3 regions of the Pseudoalteromonas sp. '520P1 No. 423' genome follow, and region 3 is predicted to be linked to each of the others. Evidence: predicted binding sites of a transcription regulator. Region 3 holds the regulator's gene; each other region holds the start of a gene.
The links. Region 3 encodes sigma-54, which starts transcription at its own class of promoters, with help from an activator protein. Its sites were predicted from a motif close to GTTGGCACGNNNNTNGNNT; they were not measured.

Region 1: the regulator sigma-54 is predicted to act here: its motif matches at 2,335-2,353, upstream of PSA_RS19030 (molybdopterin oxidoreductase family protein).
Region 2: the regulator sigma-54 is predicted to act here: its motif matches at 5,354-5,372, upstream of fliE (flagellar hook-basal body complex protein FliE).

The regions. Positions count from the first base shown of each region.
Region 1 is NZ_BBZB01000002.1:88,510-96,911, forward strand. It holds gene PSA_RS19025 (DmsC/YnfH family molybdoenzyme membrane anchor subunit) at 1-39, opposite strand, end outside; gene PSA_RS19030 (molybdopterin oxidoreductase family protein) at 105-2,294, opposite strand; gene PSA_RS19035 (TIGR02285 family protein) at 2,546-3,391, shown strand; gene PSA_RS19040 (M3 family metallopeptidase) at 3,517-5,661, shown strand; gene PSA_RS19045 (DUF4240 domain-containing protein) at 5,771-6,280, shown strand; gene moeA (molybdopterin molybdotransferase MoeA) at 6,370-7,608, shown strand; gene PSA_RS19055 (TonB-dependent receptor) at 7,987-8,402, shown strand, end outside.
Region 2 is NZ_BBZB01000001.1:3,510,165-3,518,566, forward strand. It holds gene fliI (flagellar protein export ATPase FliI) at 1-1,224, opposite strand, end outside; gene fliH (flagellar assembly protein FliH) at 1,251-2,096, opposite strand; gene fliG (flagellar motor switch protein FliG) at 2,130-3,170, opposite strand; gene fliF (flagellar basal-body MS-ring/collar protein FliF) at 3,163-4,884, opposite strand; gene fliE (flagellar hook-basal body complex protein FliE) at 4,993-5,316, opposite strand; gene PSA_RS16105 (sigma-54 dependent transcriptional regulator) at 5,547-6,935, opposite strand; gene PSA_RS16110 (PAS domain-containing sensor histidine kinase) at 7,093-8,187, opposite strand; partial or broken gene PSA_RS24695 (DNA-3-methyladenine glycosylase I) at 8,372-8,402, shown strand, end outside.
Region 3 is NZ_BBZB01000001.1:177,452-185,853, reverse strand. It holds gene mgtE (magnesium transporter) at 1-294, opposite strand, end outside; gene PSA_RS00850 (HPr family phosphocarrier protein) at 307-579, opposite strand; gene rapZ (RNase adapter RapZ) at 579-1,433, opposite strand; gene ptsN (PTS IIA-like nitrogen regulatory protein PtsN) at 1,504-1,947, opposite strand; gene hpf (ribosome hibernation promoting factor) at 1,950-2,237, opposite strand; gene PSA_RS00830 (RNA polymerase factor sigma-54) at 2,264-3,745, opposite strand; gene lptB (LPS export ABC transporter ATP-binding protein) at 3,835-4,560, opposite strand; gene lptA (lipopolysaccharide transport periplasmic protein LptA) at 4,560-5,096, opposite strand; gene lptC (LPS export ABC transporter periplasmic protein LptC) at 5,086-5,664, opposite strand; gene kdsC (3-deoxy-manno-octulosonate-8-phosphatase KdsC) at 5,661-6,239, opposite strand; gene PSA_RS00805 (KpsF/GutQ family sugar-phosphate isomerase) at 6,239-7,210, opposite strand; gene PSA_RS00800 (calcium/sodium antiporter) at 7,253-8,236, opposite strand.

The sequences.
Region 1 (8,402 bases), on a different contig from region 3:
ATGATTTGAGCGCCCTGCCTGCTCTTTTGAAACTTTCATCGTTTTAGGATCAAAGCTTTGTACATTCAATTCTTCTTGTCTTGCTTTAGTCATAATAACCTCTCCTAAAATACGCGACGTTCAACATTCAAACGTGCCGCTTCAACTTGATCTATTTGTTCAATTTTTACTGAGCACTGCTTAAATGCAGGTTGACGAGAATAAGGGTCTAGTAGACCTAAAGTTAAACGATTGACACAATCGTGAAAATGAAATGGAATAAACACCATATTGCGAGGAACCCTTTGCGTAAGTTGTACCATGACAACCGCATCCCCTCGCCTGCTAGTCAATCTAACGTAAGACTGGTGGCTAATACCTAGCTCAATAGCTGCATCTGGGTTCATTTCCATATATACAGTTGGGCTAAATTTATTACAGTTACCAATTTTCCCTGTTCGAGTACGGGTATGAAAATGTTCAACGACCCTGCCGCTGTTTAACCAAAAAGGAAACTCATCACAGGGTTGTTCATTATTATTGTAAAAGTTAACGGGAATTAAGTTAGCTTTGCCTGATTGTGTTTGGAATTTTCCATCAGTATATAAACGCGGATCTCCTTTTAAACTGGTTTGCCCTTCCCGATAAGGCCATTGAATACCTTTCGCTTGTTCAATTTTTTCATAACTCATGCCTGAAATATCTAATGTTCTATCTTTGCCTTTAGACAGTTGCTTCATTTCATTAAATACATCTTCAGGAGCGTCAGGAAAATTAATAATCTTGCCATTATCAAAACGTTTGGCCAGTTGGTTAAAAATCCAAAAATCAGGTTTAGCGTTTTTATATGGTGGCATGGCATTGTTTATTAAATTCACACGACGTTCTGTATTGGTATGACAGCCTTGTTTTTCAGCCCAAACAGCTGCAGGGAAATAAACATGGGAATACTGGTTCGTTTCTACATCTTCATAAACATCCTGAATCACTAAAAAATCTAAATTTTCTAATGCTTTGCGAATACGGGCTGTATTTGGCATGGAAGTCATTGGATTGGTTGCAACTATCCACATGCCTTTTATTTCACCGGTTTCAATTGCGGGAAAAATATCAGTTTCAGCTAATCCGCGTTTTTTAGGGAAAAACTCAGGATCGATACCCCAAAACTGTGCAATTTCTTTTCTATCGGCTTCGTTTTCTAGATAACGGTAACCAGGTAAGCCAGAACAAGATGACCATTCTCTTGTGCCCATAGCATTACATTGACCCGTAATTGATAAACTTGTCCCTCCTGGCTTGCCTATATTGCCAGTTATCAGGTTAAGGTTATTAATATTAGCGACACCGTCAGAGCCATGAGTTGATTGATTAATGCCCATAGTCCAAATAGACATAGCAGCTGGTGCTTTGGCGTAGATTCGTGCCACGTTTCTTATGGTATCTTCATCTATACCACAAATATGTTGTGCTGTTTTTGGTGAGTAGTCTTGTACTAAAGTTTTTATTTCATCAAAACCTTCAGTATGTGCATTAATATAGTCTTGATCTTGTAACTCTTCATTGATGATCACATACATCATTGAATTGATTAATACACAGTCGGTACCTGGGGTGATAGGCAGATGAATATCAGCAAATTGCGCCAGCATAGTGACACGAGGGTCTACAACAATCAGAGGGAACTTTCTTTTTTCTAACGCTTCTTTCAAACGCCAATAAATGATTGGATGTTGCTCCGGTAAATTTGAACCAAACGCCATAAAACAATGGGTATGTTCAAAATCATCATAACATCCTGGCGGGCCATCAGAACCAAATGATCTTTTATAACCACTTACCGCTGATGCCATGCATAAAGTCGTATTACCATCATAGTTGTTTGTGCCAATACAGCCACGAGCGAGTTTACCTAAAGTATAAAACTCTTCTGTTAATAATTGACCGCTTGAGACAATTGCAAAAGCGTCTTTACCATATTTTTTTTGTATTTCTTTTATTTTTTCAGCTGTAGTATCTAAAGCATTATCCCAAGAAGTTTTCTCAAAAGACTCAAAATGTTTTTCTCTTATTAAAGGCTCACTACCTCGACCTGGGCTTTCAAATAACTCATGCTCTAAAATACCTTTAATGCAGAGCTTTCCGCGATTTACATCAGCCCCTGCATGGCCGCGAGTTGTAACAATTTTATTTTCTTCGTTTAGACCAATTTCAATTGAACAGCCCGTAGAACAGTAATTACATGTTGTATACTTCCACTGTGCAACTTTTTTACTTGGGATTTTTATTGGTTTTCTTTTTTTTCGCCCAAACAACATAATAACTTCCTGAAATTAAATTAAACGCTCAGTAGATATAACGCAGATACTATGCCAAATAAAATATCCTTTAATTTCAATGAGTAATGCTTGATGTGATGTAATAATGTGCTTTGATGGTGAGGTGTTGGAATATATTGGTGCAATTATAATGCTGAAAAGAGTTATTGTATTATTTGCAATTTATGTCAAAAAACAATCGACCTTTTTACCGCATAGTTCTATATTTAGTTAATAAGTAAAATACTTAGGTGAAGAATATTAAGTATATATTTTTACTATTTCTTTTATTGTTTAATAACACGAGTTTTTCGAAAGAAATTAATTGGCTAGTTTATGATTTTCCTCCTTATTATATTATTGATGATTATGGTCAAGGTATGGGACGAGATGAAGGTATTATTAAACTGCTAGATAAAATGATGCCAAATTATAAATTTACTTTTATGTATATTCCAGGCTCAAGATTGATACACGAGCTATCAGATCCAAATAAGAGTTTTTGCACACTTTCTCTTTATAAAACGCCAAAAAGACAAAAACATATCGCTTTTACAGATTCTTCTTCAACAATTGGTTTGCCTGTATCAATTGCTATGAGGAAAAGTGATATTGAAGCTTTAAACATTTCTATCGATAAGCCTTTATCGTTAATTAAATTATTAGAGAATAAAAATTTGATGCTGGGCGCAATTCCTAATCGCTCTTACGGCGTTGAAATAGATTCAATCATTGCAACTACAAGATCTACACAAGTGACATTTCGTCCAGGAAGTAACGTGTTAGAGAGCATCACCAAAATGCTTGTGATGGACAGAGTTGATATTGTGTTAGGTTATCCTGATGAGCATGAATATATTGCTAAAAAGCTCGGTTTAGTTGGAGATATTATATCTCTTATGATCACTGAAACACCAAAATTTAGTGAAGGATATATAGGCTGCAATACTAATGAAATAGGCAAAAAAAATATAGCGATACTTGAAGCAACTTTACAAAAAATGCAGAGACACAATGCTTTTTATAAGATTTTAACCCGTTGGCTACCACGCAATTTTCATCCAACGATTAAGGAAATATTAAATAATAAAAACTAAGTTTTGTAAATTTAATAACCCTAAATTTGATTTTCAACATAAAAACCATGCTTTTTATCTTATTTCTTTGCACTTATTACCATTTTAATGTTTCATGTCTGTGGACAATAAAATGGAAGACACAAATGAAAAAAATTCTAACGCCAATTGCCTTAGCAATTGCACTCGCTGGTTGCCAAGCAACAGGTGATAATAATGAATCTGTTGCTGCTAAAACAGAAGTTGCAACTCAAGCAAATCCTTTTTTCGAAAAATACGATACACCTTTTGGTATCGCACCATTTGAAAAAATTAAAAATGAACATTACTTACCTGCATTTGCTAAAGGTATTGCACAAAGCAAAGCGCAAACGTTAGAAATTGCTAACTCTCCATTAAAACCTACATTTGAAAATACCATTGAAGCGATGGAAAAAAACGGTGTTTTACTGAATAAAGTAAGCAATGTTTTTTATGGTTTAACGGGTTCTATGTCAAGTGATGAAGTTCGCACGATTGCAAAAGAACTTTCTCCAAAATTATCAGCATTAAGTGATGATATTTTATTAAATGAAAAATTATTTAAACGTGTAAAATCAGTATACGATAGTAAAGACTCGTTAGAGTTACGTGTTGATCAAAAAACGTTATTAGAAGTGACTTATAAAAGCTTCGTACGTGGTGGCGCTAATTTAAATGAAAATGAAAAACAGCAATTACGTGATTTAAACCAAGAGATCAGTAAGCTTTCTTTAAAATTTGGTGAAAATTTATTGGCTGAAACAAACAGCTTTGAAGTTGTCATTGATAAAGAGTCTGATTTAGCAGGCTTACCAGCTGATATTATTGCTGCTGCTGCACAAACTGCTATCGAGCGTGGTCATAAAGGTAAATGGGTATTCACAACGCATAGACCAAGTAAAAACCCATTTTTAACTTACGCTGAAAATCGTGAGCTACGTAAAGCCGTTTATAATGGTTATACACATCGTGGTGATAACAATAATGAATTTGATAATAAAAAACTAGCATCTAAAATTGCTTCTTTACGTTACCAACGCGCACAAGTCTTAGGTTACAAAACCCATGCTGATTATGTTTTAGAAAATGCGACAGCAAAAACACCACAAAATGTATTTAAATTGTTAGATCAAGTTTGGCCTGCAGCACTTGCTAAAGCTAAAATTGAAGCTGCAGATATGCAAAAAATGATTGATGCTGAAGGTGGCAAGTTTGAATTAGAAGCTTGGGATTGGTGGTATTACGCAGAAAAAATCAGAAAAGATCGTTATGACCTAGATGCTTCTGAAGCAAAACCATACTTTTCTTTAGAAAATACATTACAAGGTATTTTTTATACAGCAGAAAAGCTCTGGGGTGTGACATTTGTGGAACGTTTTGATGTACCAAAATATCATGAAGATGTACGTACTTTTGAAATGTTTGAAAAAGACGGTACAAGTGCGGGTTTATTCCTAACAGATCACTATGTGCGTGAAAGCAAACGCGGCGGTGCTTGGATGAGTTCATTCCGCAAGCAACACCGTATGTATGGTGAAGATGTAAAGCCTATTATCTACAATGTATTAAACTACCCTCGCCCAGTAGGCGATACGCCAACATTATTAACTTTTGATCAAGCATCAACATTGTTCCATGAATTTGGTCATGCGATTCAAGGTTTATTATCAAATGGTTATTACCGTTCTCAAACGGGTACTGCTTTACCGCGTGATTATGTTGAGTATCCATCACAAGTAATGGAAAACTGGATGATGGAACCTGAAGTGTTAGCACAATTTGCTAAACACTATAAAACAGGTGAAGTAATTCCTATGGCGTTGATTGAAAAGATCCAAGCTGCGGGTCAATTTAATCAAGGTTTTGGTACAACAGAATACTTAGCCGCAGCATTATTAGATATGAATTGGCATTCACTTGAAACTGCTGAACTTCAAGATGCAGATGCATTTGAAAAATCATATTTAGATAAAATTGGTTTAATCAAAGAGATTGCACCTAGATATCGTACAACTTACTTCTCTCATATATTCGCTGGTGGATACTCATCAGGTTATTATGGGTACATTTGGTCAAATATCTATGATGCTGATACTTGGGAAGTATTTAAAGAAAAAGGTATCTTTGATCAAGCTACAGCTGAAGGTTACCGTAAACATGTACTAGAACCTGGCGGTACAGAAGATCCAGCGCTTATGTACAAGCGATTTAGAGGTCAAGATCCAAAAATTGAACCTTTATTAAAACGTCGTGGTTTATTAAATAAATAGTATTTAGTAATAAATAATGATTAAAGCCCTCTAATTTTATAAATTAGAGGGCTTTTTATTTTAACTTATGAGATATAATTAATGTATTAAACACATGTAAGAATATTTTATGACTGAAGAACACTTTTGGACATTAGTTCAAGCTCCTGACTTTCACGCAACTCCTGATGAAATCTCTGAAAACTTAAAAAATAAACTAGAACAGCTTTGCGATTCTGAACTTGCTGATTTTGATAAATACTTTAATCAAAAGATGCGTATTAGTTATACATGGGATTTATGGGCTGCTGCTTTTATTATTTGTGGCTGTAATTCTGAATATGCTTTTTCAGAATTTCGTTCTTGGTTAATTTCACGTGGTCGTGCCATTTTTGATAAAGCACTTGAAAATCCAGATAATTTAGCTGGTTATGATGTAATTCCTGTAAAAGATGAACAACCTTACCCTTATCTAGATGAATATGATCTTTTAGCAGGTCAAATATACGAAAACAGAAATGAAGATGAACTTCCTTTTGTACCATCTGGTGTTGATGAACCTCAAGGGAAACGTTTTAAAAACAAAGCTAAATTTCTAAAATTACAATATCCAGAATTATTTAAATTATATTGGCAATGATCTACCAGAAATATGATTTTAATCATAAGAATCAAATAGTATTGTTTGTATAATTCGAAAATAAATTAATATATGAAGGCCTAAAAATTATGTCGTGTGATTGTGATAGCCAGCAAGGGTATTTACTGCCTTTTGAAGATGCACTTAAACGTTTATTATGTAGTGCTGTACCAAGTCTTGACGCTGAATTGATTTCAATAAATAAAGCATTTGGGCGTATTCTAGCACAAGATATTACCTCTCCTGTTAATGTGCCACCGCATCACAACTCTGCGATGGATGGTTATGCTTTAAGAAGTGAAGATTTAGAGAGTAATAATACCCTAAACAAGGTTGGTTACTCTTTTGCTGGACAGCCATTTGAGGGCATAGTTGAACAAGGTCAATGTGTTCGCATTATGACTGGAGCCGTGATCCCACAAGGTGTTGATTGTGTGATTATGCAAGAAAATACTGAAGTGGCTGAGGACAAAATTACTTTTATTAAACCTGCTGCTAAAGGCGCTAATATCCGTAACTTAGGGGAAGATATTCAGAAAGGCGCTTTAGTTTTAAATAAAGGTCATAAATTAGTTGCTGCTGATATTGGTTTACTTGCGTCATTAGGCATTGAAGCAATTGATGTATTTTCAAAAGTAAAAGTAGCTGTAATGTCGACAGGTGATGAATTAGTCGAACCAGGTGGTCAATTAAAGGCTGGTCAAATTTTTGAATCTAATAGGTATACCGTTATTTCAATGCTTAAAGAGTTACCGGTTGAAATCATAGATTTAGGCATTATTAGCGATGATCAAATGATTTTAAGAAATACATTTGAACATGCAAATAAAGTTGCCGATGTTGTCGTTTCTTCAGGTGGTGTGTCTGTAGGTGAAGCGGATTATGTCAAAGATATATTAACCGAAATGGGTGAAATTAACTTTTGGAAAATTGCGATAAAACCTGGAAAACCATTTGCATGTGGAAAGTTACCTGATAGCTATTTTATTGGTTTACCAGGCAATCCGGTTTCTGCGACTGTCACTTTTGATCAGTTAGCGATCCCATTTATTAAAAAATTATCCGGTGAAAATCAAACTGTTAGGACAAGATTAAATGCAGTTTCGATTGCTGACTTTAAAAAACGTCCAGGTAGGTTAGAGTTTCAGCGAGGTATCGCAAGTCAAGATGAAGCGGGTTTATGGCAGGTTAACTCTACTGGTAAACAGGGATCTGGCATTTTAAGCTCGTTAAGCCGTGCTAATTGTTATGTCATGTTAGTGCAAGATTCATATGGTGTATCTTCAGGTGAAGACGTTACTATTGAGCTTTTTAATCAAAAATCATAATTAAGTCACATTAGCTATATCACTTCCGATAATTCACTTGTCATTTAATTATCGGAAATGCTATAAAAGTTCAACCTGAGCTACATACGTCAAATCCTAAATACCATGTCAGTTATATTTCTAATTTTTTCTTTAAATTAAGCAATAATGTAGAGTTTAAACTCTATTTAGTGTTTGGCAGCATAAAACTAATTAACTGTTTAATCATATATTTACCGCCTTTAGTCCCTAAATGCAGCCCTGTAATAAAATATTACATTTTCTTAATGAACTTTTGTATACAGTATAAGGTATTCCGTATAGCCTAGAAATAGTTTCACTTAATGAGTGTGTGAAACAAATACAAAATGTTATATCAAAAAATTATACGGGATAATAATGAAAACATTTAAGACAACACCACTTATGTTAGCAATGCTAACAGCATTAACAGCGCCAACTATTCAGGCTGCAGAAGGCGCAAAAGATGTTGAGCGTATTATGGTTACGGGTTCAAGGATTGCGCGTACAGAATTAGCATCAACTTCTCCTATCACTGTTATAGACAAACAATCCATGATTAATATGGGGATCACTGATGTAAGTTCAGCATTACGTCGTCTACCAGCACTAACGGGCAATACAACAAATAACCAAAGTAGCTCAGGTGCAAATTCTATTCAAACAGCAACATTACGGGGAATAGAAGCAACAAATACCTTAGTATTGGTTAATGGACGTCGTGTTGTAGGTTCTGATGCCAATGGTTTAGTTGATTTGTCAGGTATACCGTTTGAAGCTGTTCAAGAAATGCA
Region 2 (8,402 bases), 3.3 Mb from region 3:
AATCGCTTTATCTAATACCTGATCAGTTCCTTTTTGATAAGCGCCTAGGGTGATCATATCTTTATTTTGTTGATACATTGAATAAACTTGCTTTATGACTCGTGCTTGTTGCATATGCGCTTGAGATACAACCTGTGGCATTACACGACTAATCGATTTTTCAATATCAATTGCAGGGTAATGGCCACTATCAGCCAGCTCTCTTGATAATACAATATGACCATCTAATATTGCTCTTGCAGCATCAGCAATCGGGTCTTGCATATCATCGCCTTCCGATAATACGGTAAAAAATGCAGTTATAGAGCCTTGTCCTTCGCCACCGTTACCAGCTCGCTCAACCAAAGCAGGTAGTTTTGCAAAAACAGAAGGTGGATAGCCTTTTGTAGCTGGCGGCTCACCAACCGCTAAAGCTATTTCTCTTTGCGCCATTGCATATCGCGTCACAGAATCAAGTAACAGCAAAACATTTAAACCTTGATCTCTAAAGTACTCAGCTATCGTTACTGCGGTTTCACAGCCTTTAAGTCGCATTAATGGTGAAGAATCTGCAGGAGCTGCAACAACAACGGAGCGTTTTCTCCCTTCTTCACCTAAAATCTCTTCAATAAATTCTTTTACTTCTCTACCACGTTCACCCACTAGCCCCACAACAGTGACATCTGCGGTAGACCCTCGCGTCATCATGCCCAGCAATACAGATTTACCCACACCACTACCGGCAAACAAACCCATTCTTTGACCTTGACCTACAGTAATGACTGAGTTTATTGCACGAACGCCAACATCCATAGGCTGTGTAATAGATCGTCTTGATAAAGGGTTAATTTGGTTTTGAGCAAATTTTAATTTTTTTTCACTGACCACTGGACCTAAACCATCCAATGGCCTGCCTAAACCATCAACAACTCGCCCTAATAGGCCCATGCCAACAGGCAGGCCTTGATCTTTTACTTGGGGGATCACTCTTGCGCCAGGTAACATGCCCGAAATGGTATCATTTGGCATTAAATATAAAGTATCGCCATTAAAACCTATCACTTCTGCATCAACTAAACCATGAAGCGTTTCTATTTGGCAATGACTGCCTATTGGTGCTTTTACACCTTGTGCTTGAAGAGTTAGGCCAACAACTCGTGTTAAGCTGCCTGCAATAGCGGGTGGCACTTTTTGAATATTCTTTTTATAAGTTGCTAACTTCTCTGCCAAGTCAATAGACTGCATGAATTACCTCAGTACTTAAAATACAACTAGTCTTCAGATGTTTTATCTATGCCTGAAGCATGTAAAAAGCTATTTAATGTATCAGATATGCGACTTTGTAAACTAAAGTCTATTGATGAGTTATTGGCGTTAACAATACAGCCCCCTGACTCTAAACTTGGTTCCGATTTTAATCGCCAACCTCTTTTATCTATCTCATCTTGACCATAACTAGAAACTATATTTGTAAAGTCATCAGGATGAAGCTGTATTTCACATTGCTGTTGCATTAAAGGTAACGCATCCATGCATTGTTTTAAGGTCGATAATATGGCTTTTGGATTTGTTTTTACTTCGGTATAAATAACCGCTTCAGCTAACATAGTTGTTAATGCGATTAACTGCATTTCTGCGGCTTCATCGTAGTGTCTTAAAGGTGTATTTAAAGCATTAAATAAAGTGTCTAGTTGCTCTAGTTTTTCATCAACTATAGGTTGAGCGAGTTCAATCCCCTGCTCTTTACCTTGAGTTAAGCCTTCTTCAAATCCCGATTGTATTCCTTTTGTTTTTCCTTCTTCAAGACCAACCGGATAACCTTCCTCTTTACCTTGGTTAAAGCCTTCGTCATATGCCGCTTGACGAATATCTTCCAACTCTTGCAAAGTCATAGGTGCTACAACTTGCTCTTCTTCCTCAATTTCAATTCCTTCTGTCTGTTTTACAGGCGGATTATACAAATCTTCTAATGACGTACCTATAGCAGTTGAGCGACCAGTAAAGTCTTGTTCTTTACTTTCATCACTCACTTCTGGGGCTGACCAGTTTTTTAATAGCTCTCTGACAGCCTCTTCAGATTGAATAGGGTGACCATTACGATATTTACCTAACTTCATTTAACTTTGAGGCTCCTCGCCTAAATATCTTCATTATAAGAATTCTTCGCCGCCGCCGCCGCCGAGCATTATTTCGCCCGCATCAGCTAATCTTCTAGATACGGCTAAGATTTCTTTTTGAGCTGCTTCTACTTCACTTATACGAACAGGGCCCATCGCTTCTAAGTCATCGGCAAGCATTTCTGCTGCACGTTTTGACATATTTTTAAGTATATTATCTTTAAGACCTTCGTCAGCACCTTTAATTGCTTTCATTAGTACATCTTGTTGCACCTCACGTAAAATAGCTTGAATGCCACGATCATCTACATCAATTAAGTTATCAAATACAAACATCAAGTCTTGAATCTGCTGTGACATATCTTCATCATGCTCACGGATTGAATCCATCAGTTGACCCTCAATATTTGTATCAAGGTAATTCATGATGTCAGCGGCTGCTTTTAATCCGCCCATTTTAGCTGCTTGTGCGCCTGCTTGTCCTGCAAATTGTTTTTCCATTATTTCATTTAGTTCTTGTAATGCAGCAGGTTGAACTTCTTCTAAGTTAGCAATACGCATTGTTAAGTCTAAACGTACTTTCTCTGGGAATTGCGCAACAATTTCAGCTGATTGTTCAGGGTCTAAGTATGACAATACAATTGTTTGTATTTGAGGATGCTCATTTCTAATAATATTAGCAACTTGCTTAGAGTCCATCCATTTTAGTGAATCTAGGCCCTTTGCGCCTGAACCCATTATAATTTGGTCAATAATATTTGCTGCTTTTTCTTCACCTAGTGCTGCTGTTAGTGCTTTTTTGATGAAATCTTCAGATTGGAAACCAATATTACTGAAGCTTTGGATCTGATCGATAAAAAGTTTATGCACAGCAGTGATTTTATCTTGGCTTAAGTCTGCTAATCCAGCCATTGCCATGCCCACTTTTTGAACCTGCTTTGGCTCTAAGTTTTTTAAAATTTGTGCTGCATCTTCTTCAGACAAGCTTAGTAATAAAATTGACGCTTTCTCTACACCGTCTAATTTATCAACATCAAAACTACCTGTTGCTTCTTGTGTTTCTTCATCAGTCATCTTCGGTCAACCACGCTTTCACTACTTGAGAGGATAATTCAGGTTCATTTGCAACCAGTGCTCTAACTGCTTTTAATAAGTCTTCATCACCATGTAAATCTGGTAACTGTAAAGTTCCATCTGGTGCAAAGCCGACAGCTGATTCATCAAATTCTTGAGACAACATGTCAATAGTACTATCGCCTAAATCTACACCAGAGCTTAACGAGTCTTCATCATATTCTTCAAGTGTATCATCTGGGTTAATCAGTTTCTTCAACATTGGACGTACAACAGCTAAAATCAATACAATAATGACAATTGCACCTAGCGCTAAGCGAATAACCTTAATAAACCATGGTTGTTCCCATATAGGTAACTCTACTATTTCAGATGTTGCTGCTTTTACAAATGGCACAGTAACAACTTCAAGTACATCACCTCGTTGCATATTAAAGCCAACGCCACCTTGCAATAATCGGCGAATATTTGCTAACTCTTGCTGGGTACGAGGCACTTGAGATGTGGCACCTTCAGCATTTGTTGCTAACTTATAATCAATTGCTACAGCAACACTAATTCTACGTATTACTCCGGTTTGTTGTCTTTTATGAGATATGGTTGTATCTAATTCGTAATTACGTGTTGCTTCTTTATGATTACGACTTGGCGCACTTGTTGAAGCATTACCATCAGTCGCTTTTTCTGGAATATTAGATTTTACAGGCGGCTGATTAGACAAAGCACCTGGAATACCTACAGCTAAACCACCTATATTATTTTCTTCTATGGTCATTTCACTACGAATGGCTGGTAAATCTGGATTAAAGCGCTTTTGCGTTTCTTCTACAGCACTAAAGTCCATCATTAAATCAACTTGTGCGGTATAACTACCTAAACCAACAACAGGAATAAGAATAGTGTCTATTTTTTCTAAGTAAGCTTGTTCACGTTTCAGTTCTATATCATATTCTTTACGAGAACGTGCCGATAACGAGTTTTGAGAACCCGAGTTTAATAATCGTCCATTTTGATCTGTTACTGTTACTCTAGATGGCTCTAAGCCTTGTACTGCAGATGCGATAATATCAACGATTGCATCAACTTCTTCGCCACGTAATATACGTCCTCGCTTTAAAGTTAATACAACCGTTGCGGAAGGTTTTTTCTCTAACCTTGCAAATACATTTTCTTTTGGAATTGCTAGCAATACCTTAGCGCGATTTATATTTTTTAATTCTTCTATTGTACGTGCTAATTGTTGCTCTCTACCGTGTTTTAAGCGCTCACGCTCTAATCTTTGGCTTACACCAAAACCCATATCTTGCATTAAAATATCGGTGCCAGAGTTGGGCTCTTGCTCTAACCCTTCTCTTTGCATTAAAAGTTTAATCGTTTGGTAATCTGTTTCTGGTACTAAAACGATATTGCCATCAAGTTTATAATCAATTTTTTGCGCATCTAAGAAATCTAATGTTTGAATTAACTCATTGGTAGGCATTTTTCCTAGTGGACGCATATCTGGCTGGCGCGCCCAAATAATAATAAATACCGCAATCGCTAAACAGATAGTCAGAGCAATAATTAATGTGACTTGACGTAAAACATCAACTCCACTGAGGGCACTTAAAAACCCTGATTTTTGCTCTTGTCCCGAATCTGACACACCGCCAGCATCTAATGTGCCGCCAGCATCTGGGATTGAGAGATCTGTACTCTGGTTAGCTTGGTTCAAAATAACTCCATAGCCTATATTTAATGGCCATATTATTCATATTTTTATGCATATTAATTAGTTAACGCTATTTTATCACTTATCCTGTTTAGAGTATTGATTATTACTCTAAACAGGCATATTCATTATATCTTTGTAAGCTTCAACGAGTTTATTACGAACTTGAACAGTTGCCTCAAATGCCACTGACGACTTTTGTGATGCAATCATAGCTTCAGCAAGTGATACGCGTCTATCACCCATTTCAACAGCTGTCACTTTATCTTTAGCGTCTGCTTGTAAGCCTGCAACATTGTCTATGGCACTTTTTAATAAGTCACCAAACTCTGCACTAGAAGTGCCTTGAACTGGTAATCTATTTTGTGTTTTAGTCCCGGCTTCAACAGCCATAGATTGCATTTCTTGGAATATCGAATTTGCTGGTATTTTCATTATTTCTCCATTACTTATAAACACTATAACGAATAGTAAGCAATATACTTGCCAACACCAATATAGTGTTTAAATTCATTGTGTTAGATAATTTACTTTGAGTGTAACTTTTATTGTCAGAGTTTTGACTCAGTCTGGAGACTGGCTAATTGTAAGGAGGTTATTTAAAGCGTTTTAACTGAAGAAAGAAGACTAAATGGGTTTTAGTCTTCTTTATATATTTTTAAATATTATGCGGGTACTTGAATACCTAAGTCTCTCATTTTTGCTAATTTATAACGTAGAGTTCTGGGGCTAATACCTAGCTTTTCAGCCACATCTTTACGACGACCCTGACAAGACTCTAAAGTTTCCAATATAATCTTATTTTCTTGATCTTTTAATTCATCTTTAAAGCTAGGTTCACTAAAAGTTGGCGCCATATTTTGCACAGTAGCGACCGTTACTTCAGTTACAGCTTCTTCTATTACTTGGTTTTCAGTAATAGTCGGCTGTACCAGCTCTAAAAATACTTCATTCTCATCGATTACATCACTTGATTGTAGAATTAAAGCACGCTGAATAACATTATCGAGCTCCCTCACATTACCTGGCCATGAGTGTTGATATAGCTTATGTTTAGCTGCATCAGTTAAATTAGGCTTTATTTGTTCCGCTCTTTCACAATGTCTCGCAATTAAATGTTCCGCCAGAGGCAATATATCATCGGGTCTGTCTTTAAGTGGTAACCACTGTAAAGGAAATACATTTAAACGATAGTATAAATCTTCTCTAAACTTACCTTCAGCAACTGCTATTTTTAAATCTCTATTACTGGTCGCCAATACTCTGACATCAAGTTTAATTGTTTTTCGGCTACCTAATCTTTCAACTTCGCGCTCTTGCAATACACGTAATAATTTAGCTTGTAAGCTCAAATCCATTTCCGTGATTTCATCAAGTAATATAGTGCCTTTTTGTGCTTGTTCAAACTTACCAGGACAAGCAGCTATTGCACCTGTGAACGCTCCTTTTTCATAACCAAATAAAGTCGCTTCTAGCATATTTTCTGGAATTGCAGCACAGTTGATGGCGATAAAAGGAGATTCAGCACGATCAGAATGATCATGAATATATCTTGCTAATACTTCTTTACCAGAGCCACTAGGTCCTAATACCATCACACTCGCTTGAGATTTAGCCACTTTTTGAGCTAAATCTAATAATGCTAAGCTTTGTTTGTCGGCTACTATTGGGCCATCTGTTTCTTTTTCTTTTTCAGGTAAATAGCGACTTACCATATTAAGCAGTACTTGAGGCGCAAAAGGTTTTGCCATGTAATCGATAGCACCTAAACGCATGGCTTCAACAGCATCATCGATTGTTGCATAAGCAGTCATCATAAGAACGGGTAAATCTGGTTGATTTAGCTTTATGCTTTTAAGTAAATCGATCCCTGAAAGACCACCCATCTGCACATCACTGACAACCAAAGATACTTTTTCTTTTTTAAGTAACATGATTGCTTGTTCTGCACTGTCTGCCTCGATGCAATCTATACCAGCCAACTGTAAGGTATCAATGAGTGCTTCGCGTAAACCCGCGTCATCTTCAACTACTAATATTTTATTGTCGCTCATGATTTCTCCAAAACCCTTTTGTTTATTTTGGGTTGTATTGAAATTAGTGTTGTTGAAACTATCAAATTTGGCTCTTTAAACATTTTACAATCTTCTCATTAGTTTCAATTATCACACTTCATTTTATTCATTGTTATCACTACTAAATTGATGTTATTTACAGATCATGTAAGAAAATCGGTAAATGAATATTAAACGCAGCGCCTTCGATTTGATCTTGCATTAAACTTACTTTGCCTTGGTGGCTATTGGCAACTGCATTTACAACCGCTAAACCTAACCCTGTACCTTGGCTTTTTGTAGTAAAAAACGGTTCAAATATCTTACTGACTAATTCTTTTGGTACGCCTGGTCCATTATCTGATACACATATGCAAACCATATCTGGTTCTATTTCATCTCGTTTCGCTGATAATAAAATTTTAGAGCCAGGGCCTTTCACTTGAATACTATTGTGAATTAAATTAGCAATGGCACTGGCTAAAGCGGTTTTATTACCGGTAATTTCAATATCCGGCTCAGGTAATTCAATGTTCAACTCACCATTATGTTGTGTAACCATAGCTTCAGAGCTTGCTTTTACTTCTGTTAATAGTTGCTGCATCGACACTTTTTCAACAACTTGTTGCTCACCACTTTTTGCAAATAGCAGCATATCGTTTACTTGTGTTTCAAGATCTTGCAATCGTGACATCAGCTTTGTATGAAATTTGTCTCTAGAATGCGCTTTTAAGTTTTGATTTCCTAAATGATCGGCATATAGCATCGCAGCAGAAAGTGGCGTACGAACTTGATGGGCTAATGATGCAACCATTTTTCCTAACGCACCAAGTCTTTGCATATGCGCTAACCGCTCTTGTAATAAACGGGTTTCTGTCAAATCCGTCATTAAAATGAGTTGACCAGGTTCTGGGGATAAAGCTGAAATATTTAGCTTTACTTTACGACCATCTTTTAATGATACTTCATGGCCATCATCTTGCTTTGGACAAAATGATCTTTGAATGATCGTTAACCATTTTTCACCTTCAAGTGGTTCTCCTAGCATATCAATAGCAATTTGATTTGCCCGAGCTATCATGCCTCGGCCATCAAGTACAATAACACCAGCAGGTAAAGTATCAACTAAATGATTAAGCCAACTTGATTGCTGTCTTAATTCATTTAACTCACCCACATATGACTCTTGCATTAAACAAGGGTTATATTGCGAACTTGTATAATCATTTTGAAATACTTGTGCTAGCGCCATAACTTTTAAACCTGACAAAATAAAAATCTACATTGACTAAAGCAGAGATCGTGCCAAAAAATAAACCTTTAAATACAGATGGTTGAGATTAATTTAGACTGGTCAATAAAATGGCGTGAGCTATATCTGGCTATTTTTAGCTGTGTTAAGGTATTACTATAAAATTTAATTAGCGAGCCATTTAATGTGTGAATACTGCCCTTGGTTAGATTTAA
Region 3 (8,402 bases):
AACATCCATATCAGCTGTTGCAGCAGCAATCAGCGTAGGCTCCATTTGAGCGATAATACCGCTACGAACGTCTTCTGATAATTCTTCTAGGATTTCACCTTGTACATCAGGATCTACTAGTTGCCAAAGAACTGCACGGCCTTTATAGGGAGAGGACTCTATTAATAGTGCTATATCACAGTCAGCCATATGAGCAAGCATACGTCTAACATGCACAAACATACCGCTACTAAGGGCTTTATTAACCTCTAGAAGTTGTTTTTGTGTGTAATCTTGCTCTAACGCTTCAGGCATCTGGTCTTATTGTTATTCTTGTTCGTGGAATTTATCAGCAATTAATTCACCAATTGTTTTTAGTGCTATTTTTGCATCAGGCCCGCTACACGTCACGGTTACTTTTTTTCCTTTAGCACCTTCTAACAGCATCAAAGCTAAAACACTATCAGCTTGCGCTTCTTTATTCCCTTGTTGCAATATTACCTTAGCATCAAAAGAAGTCGCAAGTTGCGCTAATACTGATGCGGCTCTTGCATGAAGCCCTAAGCGGTTTTCTATTAAGAAAATGTCTTGATATTGCATTATTTACCGTGAGTATCTTGTTCGCGATGGCGAACTTTTACATTTTTATGGCTTTTAGAAAAGCTATCACATAGTGATTGCGCTAAATAGACTGATCTATGTTTTCCACCCGTACAACCAATTGCAATTGTAAGGTAGCTGCGGTTATTTCTTTCTAAATGCGGCAACCAAGTTTGTAAAAAGGTTTGAATTTGCCAATTAAACTTTTGCACTATGCTATGGCTGGCTAAATAATCTTTGACAGGTTGATCTAACCCCGTTAAAGGCTTTAATTCAGGTTCCCAGTGTGGGTTAGGTAAAAATCTCGCATCAAAAACATAATCTGCATTTTTTGGCATACCATATTTAAAGCCAAAAGATTCAAAAGTAATGATTAATTGCTTGTCTTTTTTGCCTAATACTTTTTCTCGAATGGATTCCGCTAGCTGGTGAACGCTTAAATCCGTTGTATCAATAATAAAATCAGCATTGGTTACTAAAATATCTAATAGTTCTTTTTCTTGTTTAATTGCCAGATCTAACGGCTGATTATTCATAGATAATGGGTGTAAACGACGGGTTTCTGAAAATCGCTTTATTAAAGTTGTATCATCACTATCTAAGTAGAATAGGCTAGGTTTAACAAATTCAGGTAAATAACCAAGAATTTCATTAAACTCCTTTTGCTCAGCGGGTAAATTTCTAACATCAATACTGACAGCTATTTTATCGTAATTATCAGATACACTTCTTACAAGCGAAGGCAGTAGGTTAACTGGAATATTATCTACGGCATAATAACCTAAATCTTCTAATACGCGTAAAGCGACTGATTTTCCGGATCCTGAACGACCGCTTATAATGATAAGTTGCACTGAATTTTCCTTATGCGTCTTCAACTTTGACTAAAACTAATCATAAAAACTCATAATTAGTTTATTTTTATTAAAGTGTCATTATCTCATATAAAGATTGATCTGATTGAGCATGACGTAATTTTTTACAAAACTGTTTATCTTTGAGTTTATCAGCAATTGCAGCTAACGTCTTTAAGTGAGCCTGACATTGTGCATCAGGAACTAATAAAGTAATAAATATATCAACAGGGCGATCGTCTATTGCATCAAATGCAATGGGTTCTGCATTTACGACTAAAATAGCCACGGTTTTATCTATATTGGATAATCGGCCGTGTGGAATAGCGATACCTTTTCCGATACCTGTGCTTCCAAGCTTTTCTCGCTTTAATAAAGAATTAAGGATCTCTTGTTCAGTTAGCTCGGGTAGCTTTTGCTGTGCTATCTGGCTTATATATTCCAGCATTCGTTTTTTGCTATGAAAAAGGACTGCAGCTTTAGTGCAGTCCTTTGATAAAAATGAATTAATCATATTTAACGTCTAGATAATTTTTCTTTATGTTTAATAACTTGTCGATCTAATTTATCAATCAAGCCATCAATAGCAGCATACATATCAGCATGCTCAGAAGTTGCAAAAAGTTCGCCTCCATTAACATGAAGTGTTGCTTCTGCTTTTTGAGATAGCTTTTCGATATCTAAGATAACATGCACATTGTTAATATGATCAAAATGCCTTTCAAGCTTAGCGAATTTGTTTGTTACATAGTCTCTTAGTGGATCTGTGATATTTACATGACGACCTGTTAAATTTAATTGCATAAGCGTACTTCCTTCTATTATACATCTCAGATTAAACATTTTCTCTGATTTGACGATGGAATGGACAGTGATTCTCGATATTTTGCTATCGTTCTTCTGGCCACCTTGATGCCTTGATCTGCTAAAATATCCGCTATTTTACTATCACTTAATGGTTTGGCTTGATTTTCTGCGGCAATTAGCTTTTTGATAAGTGCTCGAATAGCTGTAGATGAACACTCACCTCCATTTTCTGTACTTACGTGGCTAGAGAAAAAATATTTCAGTTCATATATACCACGTGGTGTATGCATATATTTCTGTGTGGTTACACGTGAAATAGTTGATTCATGCATTTCTACCATTTCAGCAACGTCGTTAAGCACCATAGGCTTCATTGCTTCATCACCATGTTCAAAGAATGCCTGTTGTTGCATTACAATGCAATTGGCAACTTTTAATAGTGTTTCGTTTCTACTTTCTATACTTTTAATAAACCATTTAGCCTCTTGTAAATGAGAGCGAATAAACTGACTGTCCGCATTACAAGAGCCTGCCATAGAGGCATAGTGATTATTGACTCTTATTTTTGGCATGGTATCTGAATTTAAATCAACTACCCAACGACCCTTTATTTTTTTTACTGTCACATCGGGGATCACATATTCAGTTTGTTCTTTTACGATACTTGATGCAGGTTTCGGGTTTAGGCTATGGATCAAATCCATCACTTGTTTTAATTCAGGTTCTTTGAGCTTAGTTTTTTTCATTAAGCTGCGATAATCTCTCGCACCTAATAATTCAACGTATTCTCTTAAAATATGTTTGGTTTCATCAAGCCAAGGAGTTGTTTTATCGTATTGATTAAGCTGAATTAATAAACACTCTGATAGGCTTCGAGCTGCAATGCCAATAGGATCAAAGACCTGAATGCGTTTAAGTACTGCTTCAACTTCATCTAATTCAACTTCATCTTCTTCAGAACCTAAACTATCTAAAATGTCTTGTGAAGAAACGGTTAAGTAACCTGATTCATCTACAGCTTCTACGATTGCAGTGGCAATAGCTTCATCTGTAGGGCTAAATGGGGTGAGGCGTAATTGCCACATTAAATAATCTTGCAATGATTCGGATGTACTGCCTTGATATGCTAAATCATCATCTGGGGCAGGTCCTGCCGATGCTACGGGGGCGGCACTGACATATTCATCCCAACTTACATCCATTGCAAGTTCGTCTGTTAGGGTTTCTTTAGTTAAGGCTTCAGAGCTTTCCATTTCTACTTGAGCCGTAGGGATTATCTCTTCTGCATCAGAAGCTTTTTCTGCTGTTTCATTTTCAGAAGCTGGCGTTTTTTCTTCAGCATTAAAATCTTGCTCATCAAGTTCTAAGAGCGGGTTGCTTTCGAGTGCTTCTTGTATCTCTAACTGCAGATCTAACGTGCTAAGTTGCAATAGGCGGATAGCCTGTTGCAACTGTGGAGTCATTGTTAGTTGTTGTCCAAGACGAAGCTGTAGTGATTGCCTCATTAAGTTTTAACAATCCTTATAATGTCTAAATTAAATACACTCTTTTTTACTTAATTTTGAGTATAGCCCATATTTCTTTTTATATTTTTTTATAATCTAAATTGTTCACCAAGATAAACGTCTCTTACAGTCTGATCAGCTAAAACGGCTTCAGGTGTACCAGATGCGATAAGTTCGCCATGGGAAACAATGTAAGCTTTTTCACACACATCTAAGGTTTCACGCACATTATGGTCTGTAATTAACACGCCTATACCTCTATTTTTAAGATGTTGTATAATTTTTTTAATATCCAATACTGAAATTGGATCAACACCTGCAAATGGCTCATCTAATAGAATAAATTTAGGTTCAGCTGCTAAAGCTCGGGCAATTTCAACTCGACGTCTTTCGCCCCCTGATAATGCCATACCTTGGCTATCACGAATATGGCAAATATTAAATTCATCCAATAAATTATTAAGCGCATCTTCTCTTTGTTGCTTATTCAGGTGTTTGCGAGTTTCTAATATGGCCATGATATTTTGATAAACAGTCAGCTTTCTGAAAATAGATGACTCTTGCGGTAGGTAGCCAATGCCCATACGAGCACGATTATGCATAGGCTGTAAAGTGATATCTTCATCATCAATTTTAATAGTGCCTTTATCACTTGGCACTAGGCCAACTATCATATAGAAGGAAGTGGTTTTACCTGCACCATTAGGCCCTAATAATCCAACGATTGTGCCAGCTTTGACTTCTAAACTCACATTTTTTACGACTTGCCTGCCGTTGTAACTTTTTGCCAGTTGCGCTGCTTGTAATAAGCTCATTAATTATTACCCGATTGTTTAGTTTCTTCTTTTTTAACTGGCGTTAAAACAGTGTGTACTCTTTGGTCTGAGTCTTTATCTTTGTATGCGGTAATAAGTTCTTGAAGGTGATCGTAGATAATTGTTTTAGCACTCATTGATTGACCGCTTTGGTTTATTTTTGCATCACCTTTAAAAGTGAGGGTACCAGATTCAACGTCATAACGAATATTTTTTGCACTTGCTGTTACAGGGCTGCCGTCTTTAAGTTTACCGATAAAAGTAGCTGGGTTACCTGTTGCTATCAATATTTGTTTTTCTTTTCCTAATTCGCTTCTTCTATGTACTTCTAATAAGTCAGCTTTGATGTTTTTATCTGTATGTTTGATATCCACATTATTTTTAAATATTACAATATTTCTTTTTAAATCAGCCTGCTGTGTATCGGCAGAGATAGATACCTTGCCGATAAGCTCTTTTGCTTGCACATTAAAGTGAGTAACTAAAGCCAATGTAGCAATGATAAATCTTTTTTTATAAATTGTTTTATTGGTCATAATTTTCTTTATCGTAGTAAATAGTTTGAGTATGGTTGATTAATTCAAGCGTTTCTTTATTTAGATCTGCATTGAGACCTTTACCTGTAATTAACAAGTTTGGACCTGTCATCGTGGTTAACTGATCTGAATGCATGGTTGAGTCTTGAATATAAATCTCTATTTGTTCGGTAGTAATTTTTTGTACCATCGCGATTGGGTTCAGATTTTTAGCCACAACGCTTTGCTCTAAAATTAATTTTTTATTATTATTATTCTCATATAATGTCGCTTCAGCGGCACTGATTGCCCATACATCATTTTCAGAAAATAAAGTAAAAGTGGGCTCAGTAAAGTGTGTAAAACCAAGCTCTTGATAGAGTTCCATTTTTTTAGCTGTTACTTTATGGCTAACATGCCCTTGTTTGTCAAAAACTGTTTGTTTTAAAGTGTCAGCGGTGTAATCGGGAAGTACTTCTATTTCAGGTGTGGAAACAGCGGTTTCTTTGCTGGTGGTCAGGTAGGGATACCATAACCACAGCATGATGCTGAAAAATATAGCACTGAGGAGCAGCCTAGCTAGGTTCATGCACTTGTGCCTTCACATAATAAAACTTTATTTTGTGACAACATTAATAAGTCAGTTAGCTCTCTTACAGCGCCAAAGCCACCCGGTAACATGGTTTTATAATGTGAGATATGGCTTATAAGTGGATGTGCATCATTAACCGCAACTGCAAATCCAACTTCCTGCATGACAGGTAAGTCAGGTGCGTCATCGCCGATATAGGCTATTTCACTGTCAGTTAGCGATAAATCATCTTTGAGTTGTTGATATGATATTAGCTTATTTTCTTGACCTTGATAAATATGTTTTACATTTAGGTTAGACATTCTATTTTGTACAATATTTGATTGTCTACCGGTGATCACGGCAACTTCAATTCCGGCATTAATTAACGCCTTAATACCAAAGCCATCTTTAGTATTAAATGCCTTTAATTCTTCACCTTGATTACCTAAGTAAATACGGCCATCAGAAAATACGCCATCAATATCACAAATAAGTAATTTTATTTTACTGGCTAGTTGCACTGTTTCTTCAGAAACTTCTTGGTATAGCTCTGCAAATGTTAGCGCTTCAATTGGTTTTTTTTCAGACATTAAAATACACCTGCTTTCAATAAATCTTGCATGTTTAGTGCGCCAATAGGTTGTTGTGATTCATTTACCACTAATAGACCATTTATACGTTTGTTTTCCATTATATTTAAAGCTTGAGCTGCTAGCATGTCTGGGTTAACAGTCGTGCATTGTGTTGTCATAACGTCACTGATTTTAGTATTATGGATATCAATCTTTTGCTCTAGAATACGCCGTAAGTCACCATCAGTAAAAATACCTTGAAGTTGGTTTTTGCTATTGACGATTGCAGTCATGCCAAGTCCTTTTTCAGACATCTCTATCAGCGCATCTTTTATAATATCATCACATTTTACAATCGGAATGTGAATGCCACTGTGCATAATATCTTTTAAAGTTAGTAATAAGCGTTTACCTAAACTACCGCCCGGATGAGATAATGCAAAATCATCTGCTGTAAAACCTCTGGCTTCAAGTAAGGCGACAGCAAAGGCATCACCCATCACTAAGGTTGCTGTCGTACTTGCTGTTGGCGCAAGACCTAGAGGGCATGCTTCTTGTTCAACTTTAATGCAAACATGCACATCGGATAGTTTAGCTAATGAAGAGTCAATATTGCCGGACATACTTACCATTTTAGCGCCAATGCGTTTTAGTACAGGAATAATATTAATAACTTCACTGGTTTCACCAGAGTTAGAAATTAATATAACTACATCTTGTGAAGTGATCATGCCTAAATCACCGTGGCTTGCTTCTCCTGGGTGAACAAAAAATGAAGGCGTGCCTGTGCTTGCAAGTGTAGCTGCAATTTTATTACCTATATGGCCTGACTTTCCCATGCCAATAACGATAATACGGCCTGTACAGTCAAACATAAGCTGACAAGCGTTCTGAAAGTTTTGATCAATATATTGATCTAGTTGCTTAATAGCTTGTTTTTCTATCACTAAAACTTGCTTTCCACGAGTTATAAAATCTTGCAACGACATGTAATTCCTCTGATTTTACTTTAAATGATATTTTTAAAGCAATTAAGCTACTTGTGAAAAAATATAATATTGATAAGCGAAAAATCCGCATAATAAAGTAGCACCTTCTATTCTATTAATGCGGCGGGTTCCCTTTAAATTCAAGCTCATTGCAATTAAAACAACCGTAGCACCTAGCATCACCATCATATCTCTAGAAGCCGCGCCTGGGTCTATATCAGATGGATTAATCATACCCGCAAGTGGCAATACTGCTAACAAATTGAAAATATTAGAGCCTATGATATTACCTAGCGCTAAGTCATCTTCTCCTTTTAAAACCCCAGCAATACAGGCTGCCAATTCAGGTAAGCTAGTGCCAATAGCGATAATGGTTAAACCTATCACTAAATCACTCATGCCAAAGTGTTGCGCAATTTCAACTGCTGAACCAATTAAAAAATGCGAGCTTACAGGTAATAATATTAATCCAAAGACTAACCAAAAGATTGCAGATTTATTGCTCACGTTACTTGGCACATCACCACATGCTTCAGCAACAAAAGGGTCTGCTTCTTCGCTTTTTTGATTTTTTGCTATGTAAATAAGGCCAAGAATAAAAATGATAAAACCGACTAATAAAGCTGTGCCTTCAGGAGCTGAAAAATAATTATCACTAATCACATACCATGCACCGAGTGAAATAAGCATTAATATTGGCATTTCACGCTTTAATGTGGAGGAAGTTACTAATAATGGCTTAATTAATGCGGTTACACCTAAAACCAGTAAAATGTTAGTAATATTTGAGCCTATGGCATTACCAACTGCTGTATTTGTTTTGTCGGCTAAAGCAGCTGAAGCCGATACCATCATCTCAGGTGCAGAAGATCCCATTGCGACTATGGTTAAACCAACAATAAGAGTTGGTACGCCAAGGTTTCTTGCAATAGCTGCTGCGCCATACACAAATCTGTCTGCGCTCCAAACTAAGGCTGCGAATGCAATAAGTAAAATGATACTTGGTAAAATGATAGGAGTTAACATGGTAAGTTAATTTTAAGCCAATATTTGAAGGATAATAACCCTAAATTCTAGCAAGAACTGCACTAAATGTATAATGGCAATATTGTTCGCATGTAAAGTTATTTTGGCTAATAATCATACTTCCACACAACTCAATTGCTTTTTCTTACAAAATTTTACTTTTATT